Regions from separate parts of the Serratia ureilytica genome, predicted to be linked through region 2. Evidence: predicted binding sites of a transcription regulator. Region 2 holds the regulator's gene; each other region holds the start of a gene.

Region 1 (8,223 bases), 850 kb from region 2:
AGGGCTATCGCCAACTGACGGTCAAAACCCGCAACCGGTTCCTCGCCATGCTGACGATGCTGCTCGCCCATCACTATCAGATTGTTCATCTGGAAAAGAAAGGCGAAGTGGCTGATTATCGGCTATTACTGGAAAAAAACTTGTGACAACATCTGCCTTGCATTTCAACCTGGAATAGGTTGCGATACGACAGTGAATCCCTACCGGAAAGGAAGAAGGAAGCCCGATGCGTAAAGTAGCGAAATTGATGGGTATCAGCCTGCTGGCGCTTGGCCTCGCGGCCTGCGACGGCAACACCAAAGACACCAAGGCAGCGCCAGACGGCGCGGCGGCCAGCGCGCCGGCCGGGCAGCAGGTGAGCCTGCTGGACGGTAAACTGGCGTTCACCCTGCCGGTCGGCATGGCGGATCAGAGCGGCAAGCTGGGCAACCAGGCCAACAACATGCATGTTTACGCAGACAGCACCGGTCAGCGCGCAGTGATCGTCATCTTGGGCGACAAGACCGCCGACAGCCTGGAGACTCTGGCCAAGCGCCTGGAGAACACCCAGCGCGCGCGTGACGCCAACCTGCAGGTGATCACCAACAAAGCGCTCGACGTCAACGGTGTGCCGCTGCGTCAGCTGGACAGCATCATCACCAGCGGCGGCGAGAAAGCCTATTCTTCCGTCCTGATCGGTTCGCTGAACAACAACATGCTGACCATTCAGGTGACGCTGCCGGCGGACAACCAGCAGCAGGCGCAGACCGAAGCCGAAGGCATCATCTCCACCCTGAAACTGAAGCAGTAATCCCGCAGGGGCCGGTTCGCCGGCCCCTGAGTCTTTATGTCAACGCCTGCGCCAGCAGGGTGATCGGGTGTTCGCAGCGTTTGCTGGTGGACATTTCGATCTGCCACTTGCAGGTCTCGCAGTCGGTCACCACCAGATCCACTCCGCTCTCTTCTATCTGCCGGAACAGCGGCGCGCCAATGCCTTGCGACGTGGCGTAGTTCTCCGATTTGAACCCGTAAGTGCCGGCGATGCCGCAGCACTGCGAATCCAGCACCACCAGCTCCAGCCCCGGTATCTGCCGCAGCAGCTCCAGGGTATAGGCGGTCCAGCCCATCTTCTCCATATGGCAAGGCGTGTGATAAGCCACCCGCAGCGGCGTGCGCTTGAGCGGCAGGCTGCGCCCCTGATTGATCAGGCGATAGAGATAGCGCGTCGCCAGCTCCACCCGATCGCGCACCGCAGTGGTGTCTACGTCCAGCAGATGAGGGTATTCGTCACGCAGGGTGAAGGTGCAGCTCGATGAGGTCGCCACCACCGGAATGCCGCGCTCCAGCACCGTTTCCTGCAGCGATTCGGCATTGACCCTGGCCTGCTTTTTAGCCTGCTCGATAAATCCGTTGGCGATCAGCGGCACGCCGCAGCATTTCTCGCGTTTCAGCAGTTGCACGCCGATATCCAGCGCGTTGAACACCCGGACCAAATCCTTGCCCAGCTGCGGGTGGTTATAGTTGACGAAGCAACCGTGGAAAAATGCCACCTGCTCGGCGTAACGCTGCTGAGCCTGCGCCTGTTGCCGGTACCAGCGGCGGAAGGTGCCGAAGGAATATTTCGGCAGTTCGCGCCGGTGATCGATCTTCAGCGCCTTGTCCAGCAGCTTGCGCACCGGTTTCAACCCGGTGGCGGCGTTGACGATCGGCGCAAACGGCGTCGACAGCGATCCCATGATATCGGTATGGCTGAGGATGGCATCGCGCAGCGTCGGCTTGCTCTGGGCGAAGTCGGCGCGGGCGCGCTGAATGATGTCGCCGATTTTGACGTCGGACGGGCAGGCCACTTCACAACGCTTGCAGTTGGTGCAGTATTTCAGCGCTTCGTCGTACAGCGCCGGGTCTTTCAGCCGCAGCCGCTCGCCGTCCGGCCCCGCCTGTTTCGGCCCCGGGTAGAGTGGGTTCACTTTGGCGACCGGGCAGTAAGTGGTGCAGACGGTGCATTTGATGCAGCTTTCAAAGCTGTGGTCCCGATGCAGGCTCATACGTTCTCCTCCGCGGCGATCTGCTGCGCGACGTGCAGCGCGCCGATCAATGACACGCCGGCGCCGCAGCCCTGCTGCAGCGGATCGTAGCCGCCGGCGACCGCGCCGATGGCGTACAGGTTGTCGAACGGCACTCCCTGCTTCATCGCCCGCAACCTGCCGTCGGTACGCACGCCGAACTGCAGGTAAGGCTGCGGCGCGAACAGCTCGCGTCGGCTCCAGTCGGCGCGATCCGCCCGACTGTGTACGTCCAGCCCGAAGATCGGTTCGCGCACCCCGTCGAAATCGGCCACCAGCCCATTGCTGAAGAAGCTGCCGCTGGCCAGCACCACCTGCTGCGCCCGCAGCGGAATATCGCCGTGGTTGCGGGTGTACAAACCGGTGACGCGGCCGGCCTCGCTCTCGGCGCGCAGCACGCTGTCGCCCGGCATGAAAACGCCGCCCAACTGCTGGAAACGTCGCCGCAGCGCCTGATGCAAGCGCATGCCGGGCACCGAAGGCGGCAACGTCGGCAGCAGTCGGATCGGCTTGCCGACCGCATCCTGCAGCACCGCCAGCGACGCGTCGTCCTCCAGGCCCAGACAGGCCGGCAGGAAGAGCGCCTCGGCCTCGCCCGCCAGCCGCCGCAGCTCTTCGGCCATCGGCGGCAGGCTTTCCATCAAATCCAGTACCCGGGCGATGTTCACCGCGCGGAACTCGCTGGGGTTATTGCGCAATCTGTCCAGCGCCGGCATGTGCAGATAGGCCACGTCCGTCTGCACGCCGAGCTCGCGGCTCAGGGCGTCGGCGGCCATCTGCGGTTGGAAGTCGAGGAACCCTTCGATGCCGATCACCGCAATACGCCGCCACGGCAGTTGGCCGGTCAGCGGCAGCGTCGGGATCGCCTGCGGGCTGAGCCAGGTGGCGCGGCGCGTGCCGAGCGGCGTGATGCGCAGATGGTTGTTCACCCCCTCGCCCTGCAGATTCAACCCGCAGCGTTCCAGCAGCCGCTGCGCGGCGGCGGACAGCGCCGCCACCCGGCCGGGCCCGATCAGGGCGTACGGATGCTGCGGCGCCTGTTGCGCCAGCTGCGGCAACGCCGCCAGCGGCATCTCGACCGGCGTGCCGTCCGGCAATCTCGCCAGCAGATCGAGCGAGCCGGAGGAGAAGTAGAGCGCGCTCTGGCCAGAACTGACCACCGCGCAGCGCTTGCCCTGTTCGGCCACGGCAATGGCGCAGCTCAGGCCCGCCAGACCACCGCCAATCACCACGACGTCAAATCGCATCATCCGCCTCCTGCTCCTGGTCGGCCTGGGCTTCAAGCCCGCATAATCCCTGGTAAACCCAGCTGGTGAATTCGCTCTCGCGCAGCGCATCGCCCCAGGCGATCGGCCGTACGCCTTTCCAGCGTTCGTTGAGGAACTGCGACAGCTGCGCGATGGATTGCTGCGGCGTGCTGACGTTAAAGCGCGTCAACAGCCCGGCGGCGCGGCAGGCGCAGAGTTCGCCCTGGCAGGTGCCCATGCCGACACGGGTGCGGCGGCGCAGATCCACCAGGTTATTGACGGTCAGCGAGTTGACCGCATAGCGCACTTCCCCGGCGGTCACCGCCTCGCATTCGCACACCAGGCTGGTGTCGAGCCGATCGGCCGCCGGCACCTGGCTGGCGCGATCGCCGTGCCGATAGATCGCCGAGCCGCGAATGCTGGCGGGCAGAGAAACCACGCTGCGCACCGTTTCCTCCGCCGACTGACGGGATCCGGGCAGCGCGTCCTGCGCGGTGGTGCACGGACTATTTACGCCGAGCTTTTCGCATACCTTGTCGGTGGCCCACTCCGCCATCAGGCGGTAGGTCATCAGCTTGCCGCCGGTAATGGTGATAAACCCTTCCAGCCCGTCGCGGGCGGCGTGATCGAGCAGCACGATGCCGCGGCTGACGTTGCGCCCGCTGGGATCGTCGTCGCTGGCCACCAGCGGCCGCACCCCGGCATAGGCGCGCAAAATGCGGGTCTGCGCCAGGGTGGGCGCCAACAGCGCCCCTTCGCGGATCAGAATGTCCACCTCCTGCGGGGTCACCAGCATGTTGTCAATTTGGTCGTAGTCGATATGGGTCGAGGTAGTGCCGATCAGCGAGATGGTGTCGCCCGGCACCAGGATGTCGGCGTCCGCCGGTTTGCGGCAGCGGTTGATCACCATGTTGTTGATGCGATGGCCGAGGATCAGCAGCGCTCCCTTGGCCGGGAACATGCGGATGCGCAAATCGGCGTATTCGGCGATCTGCTGGCCCCAGATGCCGGCGGCGTTGACCACCACCGGCGCGTGCAGCTCATAGCGCCGCTGATTCTGATGGTCGTAAACGCGCACGCCCGTCACCCGATCGCCACTGCGCAGCAACCCCACCACCTGATGGTAGGTCAGGATCTGCGCGCCGTGCTCGCGCGCGTCCAGCATATTGGCGGCGGTCAGCCGGAAGGGATCGACGGTGCCGTCCGGCACCCGCACCGCGCCGATCAGCGCCGGGTTAGCCGCCGGCTCCAGTCGCAGCGCCAGCTGCGGGTCGATCGCTTCGGCGTCGATGTCGGCCTGGCGACAGGCGGCGATAAACTGCTGCTGATAGTCCAGCGAGTCTTGCGGCAAGGTGATGAACAGCCCGTCGGTGCGCTCGATACAGTGATGCGCGATGCGTTTCAGGATGCGGTTCTCTTCTATGCATTCGCGCGCCGACTCGCCGTCGGTCACCGCATAGCGCGCGCCGCTGTGCAGCAAACCGTGGTTGCGGCCGGTGGCGCCGGTGGCGATGTCGTGGCGCTCCAGCAAAATGCATCGCAAGCCGCGCCGCGCACAGTCGCGGGCAATGCCTGCGCCGGTGGCGCCGCCGCCGATGATGATCACATCCGTTTCGCCGCCGTCAAAATAGCTGCTCATGTCGCTCCCTCAGGATCGGTAGTTATGAGCCTATTGAGCCACGGTTATTAGGGTCTTTGTTTGATAAGGAACAATAACGAACATAAAACGAAATAAAAATGTCCACAAAAAACCATCAATGTGATCATAATCACGATTTTTGGACGTTTTTCTATTTCATAACGTTAACGAATCGCTCAAAATCCGCCGTGGTTTCATGAAAGTGTAACAATTGCGCCATTCGTCACAGCGACACCAGGCGTATTTGATGACAATGGCGCTCGTTATGGAACACAAAAACACCACATTCGATATCCGCTCAATCATCAAATGAACGTAAAAGGTCATATTGATGTGATAACAGATAAAGCCATCGGAGGCGCTCATGTTGAGTATTTTTAAGCCAGCCGCACACATCGCCCGTGTGCCGAGCGATAAGGTAGACCCGCTCTACCGTAAGCTGCGCTGGCAAATTTTCCTGGGGATCTTCTTCGGTTACGCCGCCTACTATCTGGTGCGTAAGAACTTCACCCTGGCCATGCCTTACCTGATCGAACAAGGCTTCAGCCGCGGTGACCTCGGCTTCGCGCTGTCGGGCATCTCCATCGCCTACGGCTTCTCCAAATTCATCATGGGTTCGGTCTCCGACCGTTCCAACCCGCGAGTGTTCCTGCCTGCCGGCCTGATCCTGGCGGCGGCGGTGATGTTGTTCATGGGCTTCGTGCCGTGGGCAACCTCCAGCATCGCCATCATGTTCGTCCTGCTGTTCCTGTGCGGCTGGTTCCAGGGCATGGGTTGGCCGCCGTGCGGCCGCACCATGGTGCACTGGTGGTCGCAGAAAGAACGCGGCGGCATCGTCTCCATCTGGAACTGCGCCCACAACGTGGGCGGCGGCCTGCCGCCGCTGCTGTTCCTGCTGGGCATGGCCTGGTTCAACGACTGGCACGCGGCGCTGTACATGCCGGCCTTCGGCGCCATCCTGGTGGCCCTGATCGCCTTCGGCCTGATGCGCGACACCCCGCAATCCTGCGGCCTGCCGCCGATTGAAGAGTACAAAAACGACTACCCGGACGACTACAGCGAAAAAGACGAAGAAGAGCTGACCGCCAAGCAGATCTTCATGCAGTACATCCTGCCGAACAAGCTGCTGTGGTACATCGCGGTCGCCAACGTGTTCGTCTACCTGCTGCGTTACGGCATTCTGGACTGGTCGCCGACCTACCTGAAAGAAGTGAAGCACTTCGCGCTGGACAAGTCTTCCTGGGCCTACTTCCTGTATGAATACGCCGGTATCCCGGGCACCCTGCTGTGCGGCTGGATGTCGGACAAAGTGTTCAAAGGCAACCGCGGCGCCACCGGCGTGTTCTTCATGACGCTGGTGACCATCGCCACCGTGGTGTTCTGGATGAACCCGGCCGGTAACCCGACCGTGGACATGATCTGTATGCTGGTCATCGGCTTCCTGATCTACGGTCCGGTAATGCTGATCGGCCTGCACGCGCTGGAGCTGGCGCCGAAGAAAGCCGCCGGCACCGCCGCGGGCTTCACCGGCCTGTTCGGCTACCTGGGCGGCTCGGTTGCGGCCAGCGCCATCGTCGGTTACACCGTAGACTTCTTCGGTTGGGACGGCGGCTTCATGGTGATGATCGGCGGCGGCGTACTGGCGGTTATCCTGCTGCTGCTGACCATGCTGAACGAGAAGAAACACCACGCGGAAATCGCTGCCGGCAAGCGCGGCTAACCGTCACACGACTTTTGCATGATTTAAAGGCCGCCCTGCGGCCTTTTTACTACCCTGCCCCCAACAACACGGAGAAAACGGAATGCGGACTCAAGTCAAAGCCCTGCTGACAGGGATCATTCTCGCCACCTCAATGGTCAGCGCCGCGCAGGCGGCGGACAAAGTGGTGATCGCCCACCGCGGCGCCAGCGGCTACCTGCCGGAACACACCCTGCCGGCGAAGGCGATGGCCTACGCGCAAGGCGCCGATTACCTCGAGCAAGATCTGGTGATGACCAAGGACAACGAGCTGGTGGTGCTGCACGACCATTACCTCGATCGCGTCACCGACGTCGCCGAACGTTTCCCGAACCGCGCACGCAAAGACGGCCGTTATTACGCCATCGACTTTACGCTGGCGGAGATCAAATCGCTGAAGTTCACCGAAGGCTTTGACATCGAAAACGGCAAGAAGGTACAGGGCTACCCTGGCCGCTTCCCGATGGGCAAATCCGACTTCCGCGTCCACACCTTCCAGGAAGAGATCGAGTTCGTACAGGGTCTGAACCATTCGACCGGCAAAAACATCGGCATCTATCCTGAAATCAAAGCGCCTTGGTTCCACAAGCAGGAAGGCAAAGACATCTCCAGCAAAGTGCTGGCGGTGCTCAAGCAGTACGGTTACACCGGCAAGAACGACAACGTCTACCTGCAGTGCTTCGACGCCAACGAGCTCAAACGCATCAAGAACGAGCTGGAGCCGAAGCTGGGCATGGATCTGAAGCTGGTGCAGCTGATCGCCTACAACGACTGGCAGGAAACCTACGAGCAGAAAGCCGACGGCAAGTGGGTGGAATACGACTATGACTGGATGTTCAAACCGGGCGCGATGAAGAAAATCGCTCAGTATGCCGACGGCATCGGGCCGGACTACCACATGCTGGTGGTGGCGGATCAATCCAAACCGGGCCACATCGTGCTGACCGACATGGTGAAAGAAGCGCACGCCAGCAAGCTGGCGGTGCATCCGTTCACCATTCGCGCCGATGCGCTGCCGAAGTACGTGACCGACGTGAACCAACTGTATGACGTGATTTACAACCAGGCAGACGTCGACGGCGTGTTCACCGACTTCCCGGACAAGGGCGTGCAGTTCCTGCAGAAGCAGGGCCAGCACAAGTAATAACAAGGGCGCCGCAAGGCGCCCTGATTATTTAAAGGTTATTTCAGAGGAACATCTTGCGCAGGTAGTGCGGCACCGCGTTATCGGCATTGGAACCGATCACCTCCAGCTCCGGCAGCATATCCTTCAGGCGCTGATGCGCATCGCGCATGATGCAGCCCTTGCCGGCCATCGACAGCATCTCCAGATCGTTCATGCCGTCGCCGAAGGCGATGCACTCTTGCAGCGTATAACCGATGATCTTGGCCACTTCTTCCAGCGCATGCCCTTTCGACACGCCGCCCGCCATCACTTCCAGGCAGGTCGGGAACGAGAAGCTGACGTTGACCCGATCGCCCCAGCGGGCGTTGATGGCGTCTTCCACCTGCAGCAACCGCTCGTGGTCTTCACAGGTGAAGTAAACCTTGCAGACG
Region 2 (8,223 bases):
TTGGACGTCGCGCCGTCTACGGTTCAACGCCTGATCAGCGGTAAATCCGATATCTCGCCGGAAATGGCCATCCGCCTGTCCATCGTAATAGGCAGTTCCGAACAGGTCTGGATGGGAATGCAAGATGCTTACGATCTGTGGCAGGCCAGGCAGTCCATCGACGTTTCCAAACTGCGCAAGCTGGACTTCGCTTGACGCCTGCCCCTAAAAAAACACCGGCCTCAGCCGGTGTTTTTCCATTTAGTCTTGCTGCGTCGCCAGCAGCGCGCGTTTTTTCTGGCGGTTGACCTTGAACCAGTACCCCGCCAGCAGCAACACCACCCAGACCAGGCCGGCGTACAGCGAGACGCGCGTGGTCGGGAAGTAGCCGATCAGGCCGATGATGAATACCAGGAACACGATCGCCACCACCGAGGTGAACACCCCGCCGCGCAGCGGGAACGCCAGCTGCTTCACCTGCTCTTTGCTCAGGCTGCGGCGGAAGGCGATTTGGGAGAACAGGATCATGATCCACACCCACACGGTGGCGAAGGTCGCCAGGGACGCGATCACCAGGAACACGCTCTCCGGCATGATGTAGTTGAGGTATACCGCCAGCAGCAGCGCCAGCATCATCACCACCACCGTCACCCAGGGAATGCCGCGCTTCGACACCTTGCTGAACATTTTCGGCGCGTGGCCCTGCTCGGCCATGCCGTGCAGCATGCGGCCGACGCCGAACACGTCGCTGTTGATCGCCGACAGCGACGCGGTGATCACCACGAAGTTGAGAATGCCCGCCGCCACGGTGATGCCCATATGCTGGAAGGTCAGCACGAACGGGCTGCCGTTGGTGCCCACCTGGTTCCACGGGTAGATAGACATAATGACGAACAGCGTGCCGACGTAGAACACCAGAATGCGCCACGGCACCGAGTTGATGGCTTTGGGAATCGATTTTTTCGGATCTTTGGCTTCGCCGGCGGTGATGCCGATGATTTCAATGCCGCCGTAAGCGAACATCACCAACTGCAGCGACAGGATCATGCCGATAAAGCCGTTGCTGAAGAAGCCGCCGTTCGACCACAGGTTATGAATGCCGGTCGGTTGCCCGCCGTTGCCGATACCCCAGATGATGATGCCGATACCGGCCGCGATCATGATGATGATGGTGGCGACCTTGAAGAACGAGAACCAGAACTCCAGCTCGCCGAATACCTTGACGCTCATCAGGTTGATGGCGCCGATGATCAGCACCACGCTCAGCACCCAGATCCAGTGCGGCACTTCCGGGAACCAGACCCCCATATAGATGCCGAAAGCGGTCACGTCGGCGATAGCGACGATCAGGATTTCAAAGCAGTAAGTCCAGCCGGTGATGTAACCCGCCATCGGGCCGAGGTAGTCCTGCGCGTAGCGGGAAAACGAGCTGGCCTGCGGGTTGTTGACCGACATCTCCCCCAGTGCGCGCATGATGATGAAGGCCACGATGCCGCCGATCAGGTAAGCCAGCAGCACGCTCGGGCCAGCCATTTTGATGGCGTCCGCCGAGCCGTAGAACAAGCCGGTGCCGATGGCCGACCCCAACGCCATAAAGCGGATATGACGCGTGCTGAGGCCGCGTTTCAGCTTATTGTCGGGGACAGTGGTGGGTGACTGTTGTTGCATGAAAATGACCCATAGTTTTAAACGTAAAAAAGCCACGGACATGTCCGTGGCCCTGGATTAAGCCGGGGGATTATCAGTGCGCGGTCACTTGGGAACGCGTGCACACCCGATCATAAATCGCGACCAGCGCCAGCATCAGCAGCGAAGGCGGCAACCATGCCAACCCCTGCTCCGCCAGCGGCAGGTGAGTGGTCCAGGCCGGCAGCAGCTGCTGGAAACTGGAGGCTTTCACCGCGTCAAGGATACCAAACAACAGGCTGACAAGCATCACCGGCGCGATGATGCGTGGCGCGCTGTGCCACCAACGCAGGGTGAAGCTCAGCACCACCAGCACGATGCACGGCGGATAAATCGCGGTCAGCACCGGAATGGAGATCTGAATCAGGTGGCTCAGGCCGAGGTTGGACACCACCATCGAGAACAGGCCCAGGATAAATACCAGCGTCTTGTACGAGAACGGCAGGTATTGCGCGAAGAACTCGGCGCAGGCGCAGGTCAGGCCGACCGCGGTCACCATACAGGCGATGAAGATCAGCGCCGCCAGGAAGAAGCTGCCGAGGCCGCCAAAGGTGTTCTGAACGTAAGCGTGCAGGATCACCGCGCCGTTGGTGGCGTCCGGCACCAGCGCGCCGCTGCCGGAACCCAGTTTGAACAGGCTCAGGTACACCAGCGTCAGGCCCACGCCGGCGATCAAACCGGCCAGAATGGTGTAGCGGGTCAACAAACCGGCGTCTTTCACGCCGCGCGAACGCGCCGCGTTGACGATAACGATGCCGAACACCAGCGCGCCCAGCGTATCCATGGTCAGATAGCCGTTAACGAAGCCGGAGGAGAAAGGCACGCTCTGATAAGCCGTCGTCGCCGGAATCGGCGCGCCGGCAGGCCACAGCAGCGCGGCGATGCCCAGTACGGCCAGCGCGACGATCTTCAGCGGCGCCAGCACATGGCCGACGGTATCGAGCAGGCGGCCCGGATACAGAGAGATGCCGATCACCAGCGCGAAGTACACCAGGCTATAGATGAACAGCGGCATGGCCCCGTCGCCGGTCAGCGGGGCGATGCCCACTTCGAAGGACACGGTGGCGGTACGCGGCGTCGCGAACAGCGGGCCTACGGCCAGGTAGCAGACGGTCGCCAGCAGCAAGCCGGCGCCGCGGCCGATTGGCGAACTGAGGGCGTCGATGCCGCCGCCGACGCGTGCCAGCGCGATGACGGTGATGACCGGCAGGCCCACGGCGGTGATCAGGAAGCCCAGCGCCGCAGTCCAGACGTGTTCACCGGACTGCAAACCGACCATCGGCGGGAAGATGATGTTCCCGGCCCCGACGAATAAGGCAAAGGTCATAAAGCCCAGTGCCAGGATATCTTTTGACGTTAAACGATGACTCATACGATGTCGTGTTGCCTGTTCAAATGAAAAAAAGGGTCCGATAGCGTGGTGGCGTGACGCCCCACCCGGTTGCCGGCATGCCCGATCGTCGCCGCGCCAAATAAGCACCCTAAACGCAGTCGATCCGGCGTTTATGTCCCTATTCGAAAGTGGCCGCTCATAAAGATGGGCAAAATTTTAGGAGTTATAAAAATGGAGGTTTAATCCGACAACGAAGGCTAAGGTAAACGTTTATAGCGCTTCAAGGCAAGACGCACGGCGAAAAGCAGAGCTATCGACCATATAAACTTTTGCCACCAGTCGATCATATTGGTTATCAATAAATATACACTACATGATTTGTATCATTTTTGAACAATGAATTCACAAAACGTGAAGCATATATCGCTTTACCGCTCGAAATCGCCAATGAAAAGCCGATTTTCGCGTGGTATGAGCTTCGTTTCGCCATAAAAAAAGGTGAAAATTGCGCCGTTTTTTGTCGCTTATTGCGCCATGGCCGGCGCGAGCAGTGGCAACCCCAGCGCCTGACGGGTCTTCTGCAGGGTGGCCGGCGGTAGCGGCAGATAGCCGTCGTGGTTGACCAGGCTCTGGCCTGGTGTCGACAGCACGCGATCGAGGAACGCGGCGGTCAGCGGCTCCAGCGGTTGATGGGGGGCTTTGTTGATGTAGATATACAGATAGCGCGACAGCGGGTAGCGATCGTTGCGCACGTTGGCGGCGGTAGGCGCGACATAGTCCTCTCCCGACTCCGCCAATGGCAGCAGCCGCACGCCGCTGGCGCGAAAGCCAATGCTGGCGTAGCCGATGCCGTTGAGCGAACCGGCCACCGCCTGCACCACCGAGGCCGAGCCGGGCAGCTCATTGACGCGCGGCATAAAATCGCCGCCGCACAGCGCGCGCAGTTTGAAATAGCCGTAGGTGCCGGACGCCGAGTTGCGGCCGAAACGCTGCAGCGAACGCGTCGCCCAGTCGCCACTCAGCCCCAGCTCGCCCCAGCGCGTCAGCGGTTTGCTTTCGCCGCAGCGCCGGGTGGCGGAGAAAATGCGGTCGAGCTGCTGCAGATTGAGGCCGCGCAGCGGATTATCCTGATGCACCAATACCACCAGCGCATCCACCGCTACCGGCACCGCCAGCGGCGCATAGCCGTAACGGTGTTCGAATGCCGAGATCTCGGCCGCCTTCATCGGCCGGCTCATCGGGCCGAGCTGCGCGGCGCCCGCCGCCAAGGCGGTCGGCGCGGTCGACGAGCCGGCGGCCTGGATCTGCAGGTTAACGTTGGGGTAATGCTGGCTGAAATCCTGCGCCCACAGCGCCATCAGATTCGCCAGCGTGTCGGAACCGACGCTGGACAGGTTGCCCGCCAACATGCCGTCAGGCTGCGCCAGCGCGCCGCGTCCGGCCAGCAGCGCCAGGCAAAGCAACAGCCCTCGGGTTATTCGGGTCATACCGGTGTCTCGCGTTAATTTTTCACCGCATTCTCTGATAAAGCGGCGGGAACAATCAACCGATTGGGCAAGGTAAAGATAAAGCGGGTGCCGATCCCCGGTTCGCTGAGGATCTCCAGCCGCGCGTCGTGATGGCTGAGCGCGTGCTTGACGATCGCCAGCCCCAGCCCGCTGCCGCCGGTCTGGCGCGAGCGAGCCTTGTCGACGCGGTAAAAACGCTCGGTCAGGCGCGGCAGGTGTTCGGCGGCGATGCCCGGCCCGTTGTCGCTGACCTGGAACTGCGCGCCATGCGCCGTCTGTTGCCAGCTCACTTCGATATGGGTGCCCTTTGGCGTGTGGTTGACCGCGTTGTACACCAGGTTAGACACCGCGCTGCGCAACTGGTCTTCATTGCCGAACACGTTGAGCTGTTCGTTCACCCGGAAGGTGATCTCATGATTGCCGCCGCTCAGCGATTGCGCCTCGCGCTGCAACACCCGCAGCATCAGCGGGATATCCACCCGCTCGTTCATGTCGACATTGGGCGCCGCCTCGATGCGCGACAGCGTCAGCAGTTGCTTGACCAACCCGTCCATCCGGCGGGTCTGCTCTTGCATGGTGCTGAGCGCCTTGCTGCGCAGCGAACCGTCCTGCTCTTCGTCGCCCATCATCTCCAGGTAGCCCTGCAGCACCGTCAGCGGCGTGCGCAGCTCATGGCTGACGTTGGCGAAGAAGTTGCGCCGCGCGCCCTCCAGCTGGCGCATCTGGGTGACGTCGCGCGCCACCATCAGCAACTGCCCTTCGGAATACGGCATCACGCGGAATTCGACGTAGTGTTCGTTGTTCAACTGCAGCGTCAGCGGACGCGAAAACTCCTGCTGTTGCAGATAGTGGCTGAATTCCGGATAACGCAGCAGGTTAAGGATGTGCTGGCCGTTGTCTTCCGGCCAGCGGAAGCCGAGCAGATGCTGCGCCAGCCCGTTGCACCAGAAGATGTTGCCCTCGACGGTGGTCATCACCACCGCGTCAGGCAGCGATTCGGCCCCGCTGCGAAAACGCTTGATAAGCAGCGCCAGCTCGCGCCGGCGGCGGCGGTTGCGCTGCTGCATCTGATACAGGCCATAAAACAGCGGCTCCCAGCTCCAGCGGCCGGGCGGCGGCGTCATGCTGCGGTCGATCCACAGCCAATGGGAGAGTTTGAGCTGGTTGTAGAAATTCCACACCAGCGCAGCCAGCGCGGAGGCCAGCAGGAACCAAGGCAGATAACCGAAAATCAGCCCCAGCAGTAAGGCGGGCAAACAAAAAAGAGCCAGCTCCAGAGCCAGCCTCTTCCACGACAGACGTTCTAACACGGCATATTCTCCAGCGCGGCGCGATCAGTAGCGCGTTGAGAACCGGTAGCCGGTGCCCCGAACGGTTTGAACCATTTTATCATGCCCACTGGTTTCTAACGCCTTGCGGAGCCGACGGATATGCACGTCAACGGTACGGTCTTCCACATAAACGTTAGTGCCCCAGACGTGATTAAGCAACTGCTCACGGCTATAAACCCGCTCCGGGTGGGTCATAAAGAAGTGCAACAGCTTGAACTCGGTCGGCCCCATGTCCAGCGCCTGATCGTTCGCCATCACGCGGTGGGAGGACGGGTCCAGGCTCAGCCCTTGCATTTCAATCACCTCCTCCACCGCCATCGGTGAAATGCGGCGCATGACCGCCTTGATGCGCGCCACCAGCTCCTTGGGCGAGAACGGCTTGGTGATGTAATCATCCGCCCCCACTTCCAGGCCGCGTACCCGGTCTTCTTCTTCGCCGCGCGCGGTCAACATCATCACCGGGATATCGCGGGTCAGCGCTTCGCGCTTCATATGTTTGATAAACTGAATGCCGGAACCCCCGGGCAACATCCAGTCAAGCAACACCAAATCAGGGAACGGCTCAGACAGACGCGTCACGGCGCTGTCATAATCCTCGGCTTCCAACGGTTGGTAACCATTTTGTTCCAACACAAAGCACACCATCTCACGGATCGGCGCTTCGTCTTCCACCACCAGTATGCGTCTTGCCATCGTCAATCCTGCCAATGTGTTAGCGACTTTTCGGGCGCCATTATGCGTCAGTTTTGTGACACTTTTATGAAAAAAACCGGCTGTTATAGGCAGTAAGCATAGCGATTATTTCCTGCAGTAAAGAAAAATCATCCGGTTGTCATCATCATTGCGCCGGGACAGCCGCCGCCGCGGCCTTTATAATCATCGCCATTATCTTTGCATCCGGGAGTGTCATGCGCCTGATCCACACCTCTGACTGGCACCTTGGCCAGTACTTTTTCACCAAAAGCCGCGCCGCCGAGCACCAGGCTTTTCTGAACTGGCTGATCGAACAGATCGAACAGCAACAGGTGGATGCGCTGATCGTCGCCGGGGATCTGTTCGATACCGGCTCACCGCCCAGCTATGCCCGCGAACTGTACAACCGCTTCGTGGTGGAACTGCAGCGCACCGGCTGCCAGTTGGTGGTGCTGGGCGGCAACCACGACTCGGTGGCGACGCTGAACGAATCGCGGGAGCTGCTCTCCTGCCTGAACACCACGGTGATCGCCAGCGCGCAGGGCGCCCCGGAACAGCAGATCGTGGTGCTGAACCGGCGCGACGGCCAGCCGGGCGCGGTGCTGTGCGCCATTCCGTTCCTGCGGCCGCGCGATCTGCTCACCAGCCGCGCCGGCGAATCCGGCGCACAGAAACAGCAGGCGCTACAGGAAGCCATCGCCGAACATTATCAGACGCTGTATCAGGCGGCCTGCGAGCGCCGCAACCAGCTGGGCTTGCCGCTGCCGATCGTCGCCACCGGCCACCTGACCACCGTCGGCGTCACCACCTCCGACTCGGTGCGCGACATCTATATCGGCACCCTCGACGCCTTCCCGGCACAGGCCTTCCCGCCCGCCGATTACATCGCGCTCGGCCACATTCACCGCGCGCAGAACGTCGCCAAGTCGGAACATATTCGCTATAGCGGCTCGCCGATCCCGCTCAGCTTCGATGAACTGGGCAAAGCCAAAAGCGTCTTCCTGGTCGATTTCGCCGACGGCGCCCTGCAGCAGGTAGACGCTTTAACGATCCCGCAGTTCCAGCCCATGCAGCTGATCAAAGGCGATCTGGCCGAGATCGAACGGCAGCTGCAACAATTTGCCGACTATGCCGGCGAGCTGCCGGTGTGGCTGGATATCGAAGTGGCGACGCAGGACTACCTCAGCGATATCCAACGCCGCATCCAGCTGATGGCGGATGAGCTGCCGGTGGAAGTGGTGCTGCTGCGGCGCAGCAAAGAGCAACGCCGCCAGGCGATCGCGCAGCAGGACAAAGAAACGCTGAACGAGCTGAGCGTCAACGAGGTGTTCGAACGGCGCCTGGCGCAGGAGGCCGACATGCCCGAAGCGCGCCAACGGCGGATGCGCCAGATGTTCCGCCAGGTGGTCGATGCAGTGCAGCACAACGCAGAGGAGACCAACCCATGAAGATCCTCAGCCTGCGGTTAAAAAACCTCAATTCGCTGCAGGGCGAATGGAAAATTGACTTCACCGCCGAGCCGTTCGCCAGCAACGGCCTGTTCGCCATTACCGGCCCGACCGGCGCAGGCAAAACCACCCTGCTGGACGCCATCTGCCTGGCGCTGTACCACCAGACGCCGCGCCTCAACGTCACGCCGAGCCAGAATGAACTGATGACCCGCCACACCGCCGAATCGCTGGCGGAGGTCGAA
Region 3 (8,223 bases), 1.0 Mb from region 2:
ATGTTCAATCCTTGTCTTGCAGAATGCATCAGGGGCGCAGCAAGCTGCGCCCCTCCGTGCCTATCTCACCGCAAGCGGTTAAGTCAGGCTTTTGGTTGCTGATCCAAAGGCGCGATTTTGAAATCGCCGCGCGGTTGAGCGGATTTGGTTTCCGGCCCGAACCAGCGATCGTAAATCTTAACCGCTTCGCCGTCTTTTTCCAGCTTGATCAGCGTCTCGTTCACCGCGGCGGTCAGGCGATCTTCACCCTTGGGAATGCCGACGCCCTGATACTCTTTGGTCAGGCTGAACGGCGAAATTTCAAACTCCGCCTTTTGCGCCGCCGGCAGGTTGCCGAGCAGGCCGACCAGCTTGGCGTCGTCCTGAGTGATCGCCTGCACGTTGCCGTTACGCAGCGCCACGAACGCCAGCGGGGTATCATCGTAGGAGATCACTTTCGCCGTCGGGAAACGCTCGCGCAGGGTGATTTCCTGCACCGTGCCCTTATCCGCGCCGATGCGCAGCTTCTTGATGTCTTCCGGCGTTTTCAACACGCCTTTGCGGGCGATGAATTTCTGGCCAGTGGCGAAGTACGGCACGCTGAAGTTCACTTCCTTGGCGCGCTCGTCGGTAATGGTGAAGTTGGCGGCAATCAGGTCAACCTTCTTCGACACCAGCAGCGGAATGCGGTTGGCCGGGTTGGTGGCGCGCAGCTCCACTTTCACCCCCAGCGCTTTGCCGATCGCGTCGGCGACATCCACATCGTAGCCCACCAGCTTCTTGCTCTGCGGATCGATGTAGCCGAACGGCGGGTTGCTGTCGAACACCGCGATGCGCACCACGCCGGCTTGCTTGATATCGTCAAGTTTGTCCGCGTGCGCGGCGCCGGCGGCGAAACCGGTCAGACTGGCTAACAACGTTAAGGCCAAAGCGCGATGTTTCATAGAAAGCTCCTAAGTGGTTGATGTCCTGCTGGCGGATAAGCTAGCAAGCGCCACATAGGTCAGGAAATAATATAAAAAGCTATATTTATAACCTTTTTATCTTTACGAGCTTAAGATGGAATAAAGGCGCGGGAAACCGCGCCTTGGAAGGATATTACCCGGAAAGGGTTAGTCGTCTTTTTCGTCTTTACCGCCCGGAGACAGCAGCTTTTCCAGGGCGTCGCCGCCCAAATGACGGAAATCCTGTCCTTTGACGAAATAGAAGATAAATTCGCAGATGTTCTGGCAGCGATCGCCGATACGCTCGATAGAACGGGCGCAGAACAGCGCGGTCAGCACGCTCGGAATGGTGCGCGAATCTTCCATCATGTAGGTCATCAGCTGACGTACGATGCCTTCGTATTCCTGGTCGACCTTTTTATCTTCACGGTAAATACGGATCGCTTCGTCCAGATCCATGCGCGCGAACGCGTCCAGCACGTCGTGCAGCATCTGAACGGTGTGGCGCCCCAGCGACTCCAGGCTGACCAGCAGCGGCTGGTGCTGGTGCGAGAACTTCTCCAGCGCGGTGCGGCAGATCTTGTCCGCCACGTCGCCGATGCGTTCCAGCTCAGAAATGGTTTTGATGATCGCCATCACCAGACGCAGATCGCTGGCGGTCGGCTGGCGCTTGGCGATAATGCGCACGCAGGCTTCGTCGATCGCCACTTCCATCATGTTGACCTTGGCGTCGCCTTCGATCACGCGCTTGGCCAGCTCGCCATCCTGATTGTGCATCGCGGTGATGGCGTCGGTCAGCTGCTGCTCCACCAGCCCGCCCATGGTCAGCACCTGGGTGCGGATATGCTCGAGCTCTGCGTTGAACTGGCCGGAAATGTGTTTGTTTAAATTCAGGTTATCCATGATGCTTCCTATCAACCATAACGGCCAGTGATGTAATCTTCAGTCTGCTTTTTCTGCGGCGCAGTGAACAGGTTATCAGTATCACTGAACTCGATCAGCTCGCCCAGATACATAAATGCGGTAGAGTCGGAACAGCGCGCCGCCTGCTGCATGTTGTGCGTCACGATCACCACGGTGTAATCAGCCTTCAGCTCGCTGATCAGCTCTTCAATCTTGCCGGTGGAGATCGGATCCAGCGCTGAGCAAGGCTCATCCAGCAACAACACTTCCGGACGAATGGCGATGCCGCGGGCGATGCACAGACGCTGCTGCTGGCCGCCGGAGAGGCTGTAGCCGCTCTGGTGCAGCTTGTCCTTGGTTTCGTTCCACAGCGCCGCTTTGGTCAGCGCCCACTGCACGCGCTCGTCCATATCGGCGCGCGACAGCTTTTCAAACAGGCGAACGCCGAAGGCGATGTTGTCGTAAATCGACATCGGGAACGGCGTCGGCTTTTGGAACACCATGCCGACCTTGGCGCGCAGCAGCGCGATATCCGAGTTGTCGGTCAGGATGTTCTGGCCGTCCAGCAGAATGCCGCCTTCCGCACGCTGTTCCGGGTACAGCTGGTACATCTTGTTGAAGGTGCGCAGCAGGGTGGACTTGCCACAGCCGGATGGGCCGATAAACGCGGTGACCTTGTTCTTGGCGATATCCAGCGTGATGTTCTTCAGCGCATGGAATTTGCCGTAGTAGAAGTTCAGATCGCGTACCTGAATTTTGCTGCTGGAAGCGTCAGTAACCATACTCATCAAGACTTCTCTCTTTTCATCAGCGCCGCCAAAGCGGCGCTCAAAATTTTATGAATGCTTTTTCTTGGCGAAAATCACGCGCGCCAGGATATTCAGTAACAGTACGCACAGGGTGATCAACAGCACCCCGGCCCAGGCCAGCTGTTGCCATTCGGCGAACGGGCTCATGGCGAATTTGAAGATGGTCACCGGCAGGTTGGCTATCGGCTGCATCAGGTCGGTGCTCCAGAACTGGTTCGACAGCGAGGTGAACAGCAGCGGCGCCGTTTCCCCCGCAATGCGCGCAATCGCCAGCAGCACGCCGGTGATGATGCCGGACACCGACGCCTTCAGCGTGATGGCGGAAATCATGCGCCATTTCGGCGTGCCCAGCGCATAAGCGGCCTCGCGCAGCGTATCCGGCACCAGTTTCAGCATGTTCTCGGTGGTGCGAATGACGATCGGCACCTGCAGCAGCGCCAGCGCCACGATGCCGGCCCAACCGGAGAAGTGTTCCATCTTCGCCACCACAATGGTGTAAACGAACAGGCCCACCACGATCGACGGTGCGGACAACAGAATATCGTTGATAAAGCGGATCACTTCCGCCAACCAGGATTTACGTCCGTATTCCGCCAGATAAATACCGGCCATGATGCCCAGCGGCGTGCCGAAGATGGTCGCCCACAGGATCAACAGCCCGCTGCCGGCGATGGCGTTGGCCAAGCCGCCGCCCGCGGTGTTCGGCGGCGGGGTCATCTCGGTGAACAGCGCCAGCGACATACCGTCGAAGCCTTTGGTCACGGTGGCGATAAGGATCCAGATCAGCCAGAACAGCCCGAACGCCATGGTCGCCATCGACAGGAACAGCGCGAGGCGGTTTTTCTGGCGGCGCCAGGCCTGCATTTTGCGGCGGCTTTCCGCCAGAACGACTGCGTTTTGCATATCCATCGTCGCCATGTTAACGCCCCTCATTCTTGGCCAGACGCATGATCATCAGTTTCGACAGCGCCAGCACGATAAAGGTGATAACAAACAGAATCAGGCCCAGCTCCATCAGTGCGGCGGTGTGCACGCCGGACTCGGCTTCGGCGAATTCGTTGGCCAGCGCCGAGGTGATGCTGTTGCCCGGCATGTACAGCGAAGCGCTGTCGAGCTGGTAGGTGTTGCCGATGATAAAGGTTACCGCCATGGTCTCCCCCAGCGCTCGGCCCAGACCCAGCATCACGCCGCCGATGACGCCGTTTTTGGTGAACGGCAGCACGATGCGCCAGATGACTTCCCAGGTGGTGCAGCCGATGCCGTAGGCCGACTCTTTCATCATTACCGGCGTCTGCTCGAACACGTCGCGCATCACCGCGGCGATGTAAGGAATGATCATGATAGCCAGGATCACCCCGGCGGCCAGAATGCCGATGCCGAAGGCCGGGCCGGAGAACAGCTCGCCGACGATAGGAATGCCCGACAGCACGTCGCCCACCGGCGTCTGGAAATATTCGGCGAACAGCGGGGCGAACACGAACAGGCCCCACATGCCGTAGACGATGCTCGGGATGGCCGCCAGCAGCTCAATGGCGATGCCCAGCGGCCGCTTCAACCAGTTCGGCGCCAGTTCGGTCAGGAACAGCGCGATGCCGAAACTCACCGGCACGGCGATAATCAGCGCGATGAGCGAGGTGACCACGGTGCCGTAGATAGGCACCAGCGCGCCGAACTGCTCCGCCGGCGCATCCCACTCTTTGGTCCACAGGAAGGCGAAGCCGAATTTCTGCATGCTTGGCCAGGAGGCGAAGATCAGCGAAACGATGATGCCGCCCAGCAACAATAGGGTAATCAGCGCAGCCAGTCTCACCAGCGCGCTGAAAATGATGTCACCGTTTTTGCCCGGTGCTTTGATGGTCGGCTTGTACTCAGCCATAGATTACTCTCTGTTTGAACCCTGGCAGCCCCAACCGGGATCGGAGCCTGAAGAACTGTGTGGGGCGCGGCGAACCCGCGCCCCTGCGTTGTTAGTACAGCGCTTTACCTGAACTGTCTTTTACGTTGGTTTTCCAGGCCGCACGCACCTGCTCAACCACTTCTTTCGGCAGGGTGGCGTAATCCAGTTCGTTAGCCTGCTTGCCGCCGGTTTTGTAGGCCCAGTCGAAGAACTTCAGCACTTCGGCGCCCTGAGCAGGGTTTTTCTGCTCTTTATGCACCAGGATGAAGGTGGTGGAGGTGATTGGCCACACGTTGTCGCCTTTCTGGTCAGTCAGATCCTGAGCGAAGGTTTTGCTCCAATCCGCACCCTTGGCGGCGTTGCTGAAGCTCTCTTCGGTCGGGCTGACCGGTTTGCCGTCGGCGGACACCAGCTTGGTGTAAGCCAGGTTGTTCTGCTTGGCGTAAGCGTATTCTACGTAGCCGATAGAGCCAGGCAGACGCTGAACGAAGGCGGCGATGCCGTCGTTGCCTTTGCCGCCCAGACCGGTCGGCCAGTTAACGGTAGAACCGGCGCCGATCTTCTCTTTCCACTGCGCGTTCACCTTGGACAAGTAGCTGGTAAACACGAACGAGGTGCCGGAACCGTCGGCGCGGCGCACCACGGCAATGTTCTGGTCAGGCAGTTTCACGCCTGGGTTCAGCTTGGTGATAGCCGGATCGTTCCACTTTTTGACGTTGCCCAGGTAGATATCGCCCAGGGTTTTACCGTCCAGCGTCAGTTCGCCGGATTTGATGCCCGGGATATTCACAGCCAGCACCACGCCGCCGATCACGGTCGGGAACTGGAACAGGCCATCGGCCGCCAGTTTGTCGTCAGACAGCGGGGCGTCGGAAGCGCCAAAGTCAACGGTGTTGGCCACGATTTGCTTCACGCCGCCAGAGGAGCCGATGCCCTGATAGTTAACTTTGTTGCCGGTTTCTTTCTGATAAGAATCTGCCCACTTGGCGTAAACCGGAGCGGGGAATGTCGCACCTGCACCGGTCAGGCTGGCAGCAGCGAACGCGGACACGGCGGTCAGGGAGAAGGTCGCTGCCACAATACTGGCGACGGTGGTACGCATCAGTTTCATAATCCCTCCTAATGGGATACTTAAAATCGACGTCGAGTCGTTTTAATCAGAGTAAGTATTGCTGCAGGAGGGAAAATAGGACAGTTTGGTGACAGAAAAATGTACGCAATATGACAGTTATATTACAGTGCATTTGAATGGGGTTTGTTTATTTAAAAATCAATCAATTAAATCAAAAATAGCGCAATTGCCAAACAACAAAAAAACCGTTTGGGCACGGCCTATCCGCTTGAATATGACAATGTTTATCGCCGAATCGGTCGCGCTGTCATCTTTAAGGTCACTCATGAAAAAAGCCGGCGCGAAGGCCGGCTTTTGCAGTTTACCTGCGGCAAATTACTCTACGGTGACAGACTTCGCCAGGTTGCGCGGCTGGTCAACGTCGGTGCCCTTGATCAGCGCCACATGGTAAGACAGCAGCTGCAACGGCACGGTGTAGAAGATCGGCGCCACGATTTCCTCAACGTGCGGCAGAGGAATGATGGTCATGCCTTCGCTGCTGACGAAGCCGGCGTCCTGATCGGCGAACACGTACAGCTGACCGCCGCGCGCGCGCACTTCTTCAATGTTGGACTTCAGCTTTTCCAGCAGTTCGTTGTTCGGCGCCACCACGATCACCGGCATATCGGCGTCGATCAGCGCCAGCGGGCCGTGTTTCAACTCACCCGCCGCATAGGCTTCAGCGTGAATATAGGAGATCTCTTTCAGCTTCAGCGCCCCTTCCATGGCGATCGGGTACTGATCGCCGCGGCCGAGGAACAGCGCATGATGTTTGTCCGAGAAACCTTCCGCCAGCGCTTCGATCTCTTTATCCATCGACAGCATCTGCTCAATACGCGCCGGCAGCGCCTGCAGGCCGTGCACAATCTCCTGCTCCACGCTTTCCGCCATGCCTTTCAGACGGCCCAGGCGCGCCACCAGCATCAACAGGACGGTGAGCTGCGTGGTAAAGGCTTTGGTCGAAGCAACGCCGATTTCCGTGCCCGCTTTGGTCATCAACGCCAGATCGGATTCGCGCACCAGCGAAGACCCCGCAACGTTACAAACGGCCAGCGAACCGAGATAACCCAGCTCTTTGGACAGACGCAGCGCCGCTAACGTGTCGGCGGTTTCGCCGGACTGCGACAGGGTGATGATCAGGCTGCCCGGACGCACCGCCGATTTGCGGTAACGGAATTCGGACGCGATCTCGACATCGCACGGCACGCCGGCCAGCGCTTCGAACCAGTAACGCGCCACCATCCCGGAGTGGTAAGAAGTCCCACAGGCGATGATCTGCACGTGCTGCACCTTGGCCAGCAGCTCGTCGGCGTGCGGGCCCAGCTCGCTCAGGTTGATTTGGCCATGACTGAAACGCCCTTCCAGGGTGTTTTTCAGCGCCAGCGGCTGTTCGTAAATCTCTTTTTGCATGTAGTGGCGGTAAGCGCCCTTGTCGCCGGCGTCATACTGCACCTGGGATTCGATCTCAGGGCGCTCGATGGCGTTACCCTGTTTGTCGAAGATGTTGACGGTGCGGCGAGTCACCTCCACCACATCGCCTTCTTCCAGGAAGATGAAGCGGCGGGTGACCGGCAGCAACGCCAGCTGATCGGAAGCGATGAAGTTTTCCCCGACGCCGCGGCCGATAACCAGCGGGCTGCCGGAGCGCGCCGCGACCAATACGCTCGGATCGCGGCTGTCCATCACCACGGTGCCGTAAGCGCCGCGCAGCTGTGGGATCACGCGCTGAACCACTTCGAGCAGCGTACCGCCCTGCAGCTGTTCCCAGTGCACCAGATGCGCGATCACTTCGGTGTCGGTTTCGGAGCTGAAGCGGTAACCGCGTTCGATCAGCAGTTCGCGCAGCGGCTCGTGGTTTTCGATGATGCCGTTATGCACCACGGTAATGTAGTCGGAAACATGCGGGTGCGCGTTCGCCTCGGTCGGTTCACCGTGCGTTGCCCAACGGGTGTGAGCGATGCCGGTGCCGCCGTGCAGATCGGTCTGCTCCGCCGCTTCGGCCAGTTTTTGCACCTTGCCTACGCGACGCAGGCGACTGACGTTGCCTTGATCGTCGACCACCGCCAGACCGGCGGAGTCGTAACCGCGGTACTCAAGACGACGTAAACCTTCCAGCAGAATTTCTGCGATATCACGTTGCGCTACTGCGCCTACAATTCCACACATTCGGTTATATTCCTAATGAACGCCTTTTATGGGCGTTTTCGATGCCTTGACCTGATTTTTGCCGGTTTTACCGTGCGTCCCCCGAGCCTGTAGATGGTGGGGGTTATTATGTTTTGTATTGGGCTCGTGAATGGAGCCCAACGCAAAACACACTATGACTTCTTCTTCACCGGGCGCTGCCAGCCCTGAATGTGCACCTGCTTGACGCGGCTCAGCACCAGTTCGTTTTCGGCGATATCTCGCGTCACCGTGGTGCCGGCGGCAATGGTGGCCCCTTTGCCGACCGACACCGGCGCCACCAGCTGAGTATCGGAACCGACGAACACGCCATCGCCGATCAGCGTCTTGTGCTTGTTGGCGCCATCGTAATTGCAGGTGATGGTGCCGGCGCCGATATTCACGTCATCTCCAATG

The links. Region 2 encodes PhoB, which activates phosphate uptake and scavenging genes when phosphate is short. Its sites were predicted from a motif close to CTGTCATAAAACTGNCNNAT; they were not measured.
Region 1: glpT (glycerol-3-phosphate transporter) is a predicted target of PhoB. The motif match lies at 5,120-5,139, and genes of this name have one in related genera.
Region 3: pstS (phosphate ABC transporter substrate-binding protein PstS) is a predicted target of PhoB. The motif match lies at 5,719-5,738, and genes of this name have one in related genera.

Annotation. Positions count from the first base shown of each region.
Region 1 covers NZ_CP071320.1:4,858,628-4,866,850, forward strand. Annotated here, with positions in the region: gene J0X03_RS23010 (GNAT family N-acetyltransferase) at 1-146, shown strand, start outside; gene J0X03_RS23015 (DcrB family lipoprotein) at 227-790, shown strand; gene glpC (anaerobic glycerol-3-phosphate dehydrogenase subunit GlpC) at 825-2,024, opposite strand; gene glpB (glycerol-3-phosphate dehydrogenase subunit GlpB) at 2,021-3,289, opposite strand; gene glpA (anaerobic glycerol-3-phosphate dehydrogenase subunit A) at 3,279-4,928, opposite strand; gene glpT (glycerol-3-phosphate transporter) at 5,293-6,648, shown strand; gene glpQ (glycerophosphodiester phosphodiesterase) at 6,731-7,810, shown strand; gene yigL (sugar/pyridoxal phosphate phosphatase YigL) at 7,854-8,223, opposite strand, start outside.
Region 2 covers NZ_CP071320.1:4,006,420-4,014,642, forward strand. Annotated here, with positions in the region: gene J0X03_RS18925 (HigA family addiction module antitoxin) at 1-195, shown strand, start outside; gene proY (proline-specific permease ProY) at 241-1,647, opposite strand; gene brnQ (branched-chain amino acid transport system II carrier protein) at 1,721-3,037, opposite strand; gene J0X03_RS18940 (PstS family phosphate ABC transporter substrate-binding protein) at 3,523-4,485, opposite strand; gene phoR (phosphate regulon sensor histidine kinase PhoR) at 4,500-5,816, opposite strand; gene phoB (phosphate response regulator transcription factor PhoB) at 5,841-6,530, opposite strand; gene sbcD (exonuclease subunit SbcD) at 6,746-7,978, shown strand; gene sbcC (exonuclease subunit SbcC) at 7,975-8,223, shown strand, end outside.
Region 3 covers NZ_CP071320.1:5,052,103-5,060,325, forward strand. Annotated here, with positions in the region: gene J0X03_RS23895 (amino acid ABC transporter permease) at 1-2, opposite strand, end outside; gene J0X03_RS23900 (ABC transporter substrate-binding protein) at 84-923, opposite strand; gene phoU (phosphate signaling complex protein PhoU) at 1,092-1,826, opposite strand; gene pstB (phosphate ABC transporter ATP-binding protein PstB) at 1,838-2,608, opposite strand; gene pstA (phosphate ABC transporter permease PstA) at 2,663-3,553, opposite strand; gene pstC (phosphate ABC transporter permease PstC) at 3,555-4,511, opposite strand; gene pstS (phosphate ABC transporter substrate-binding protein PstS) at 4,603-5,643, opposite strand; gene glmS (glutamine--fructose-6-phosphate transaminase (isomerizing)) at 5,980-7,809, opposite strand; gene glmU (bifunctional UDP-N-acetylglucosamine diphosphorylase/glucosamine-1-phosphate N-acetyltransferase GlmU) at 7,962-8,223, opposite strand, start outside.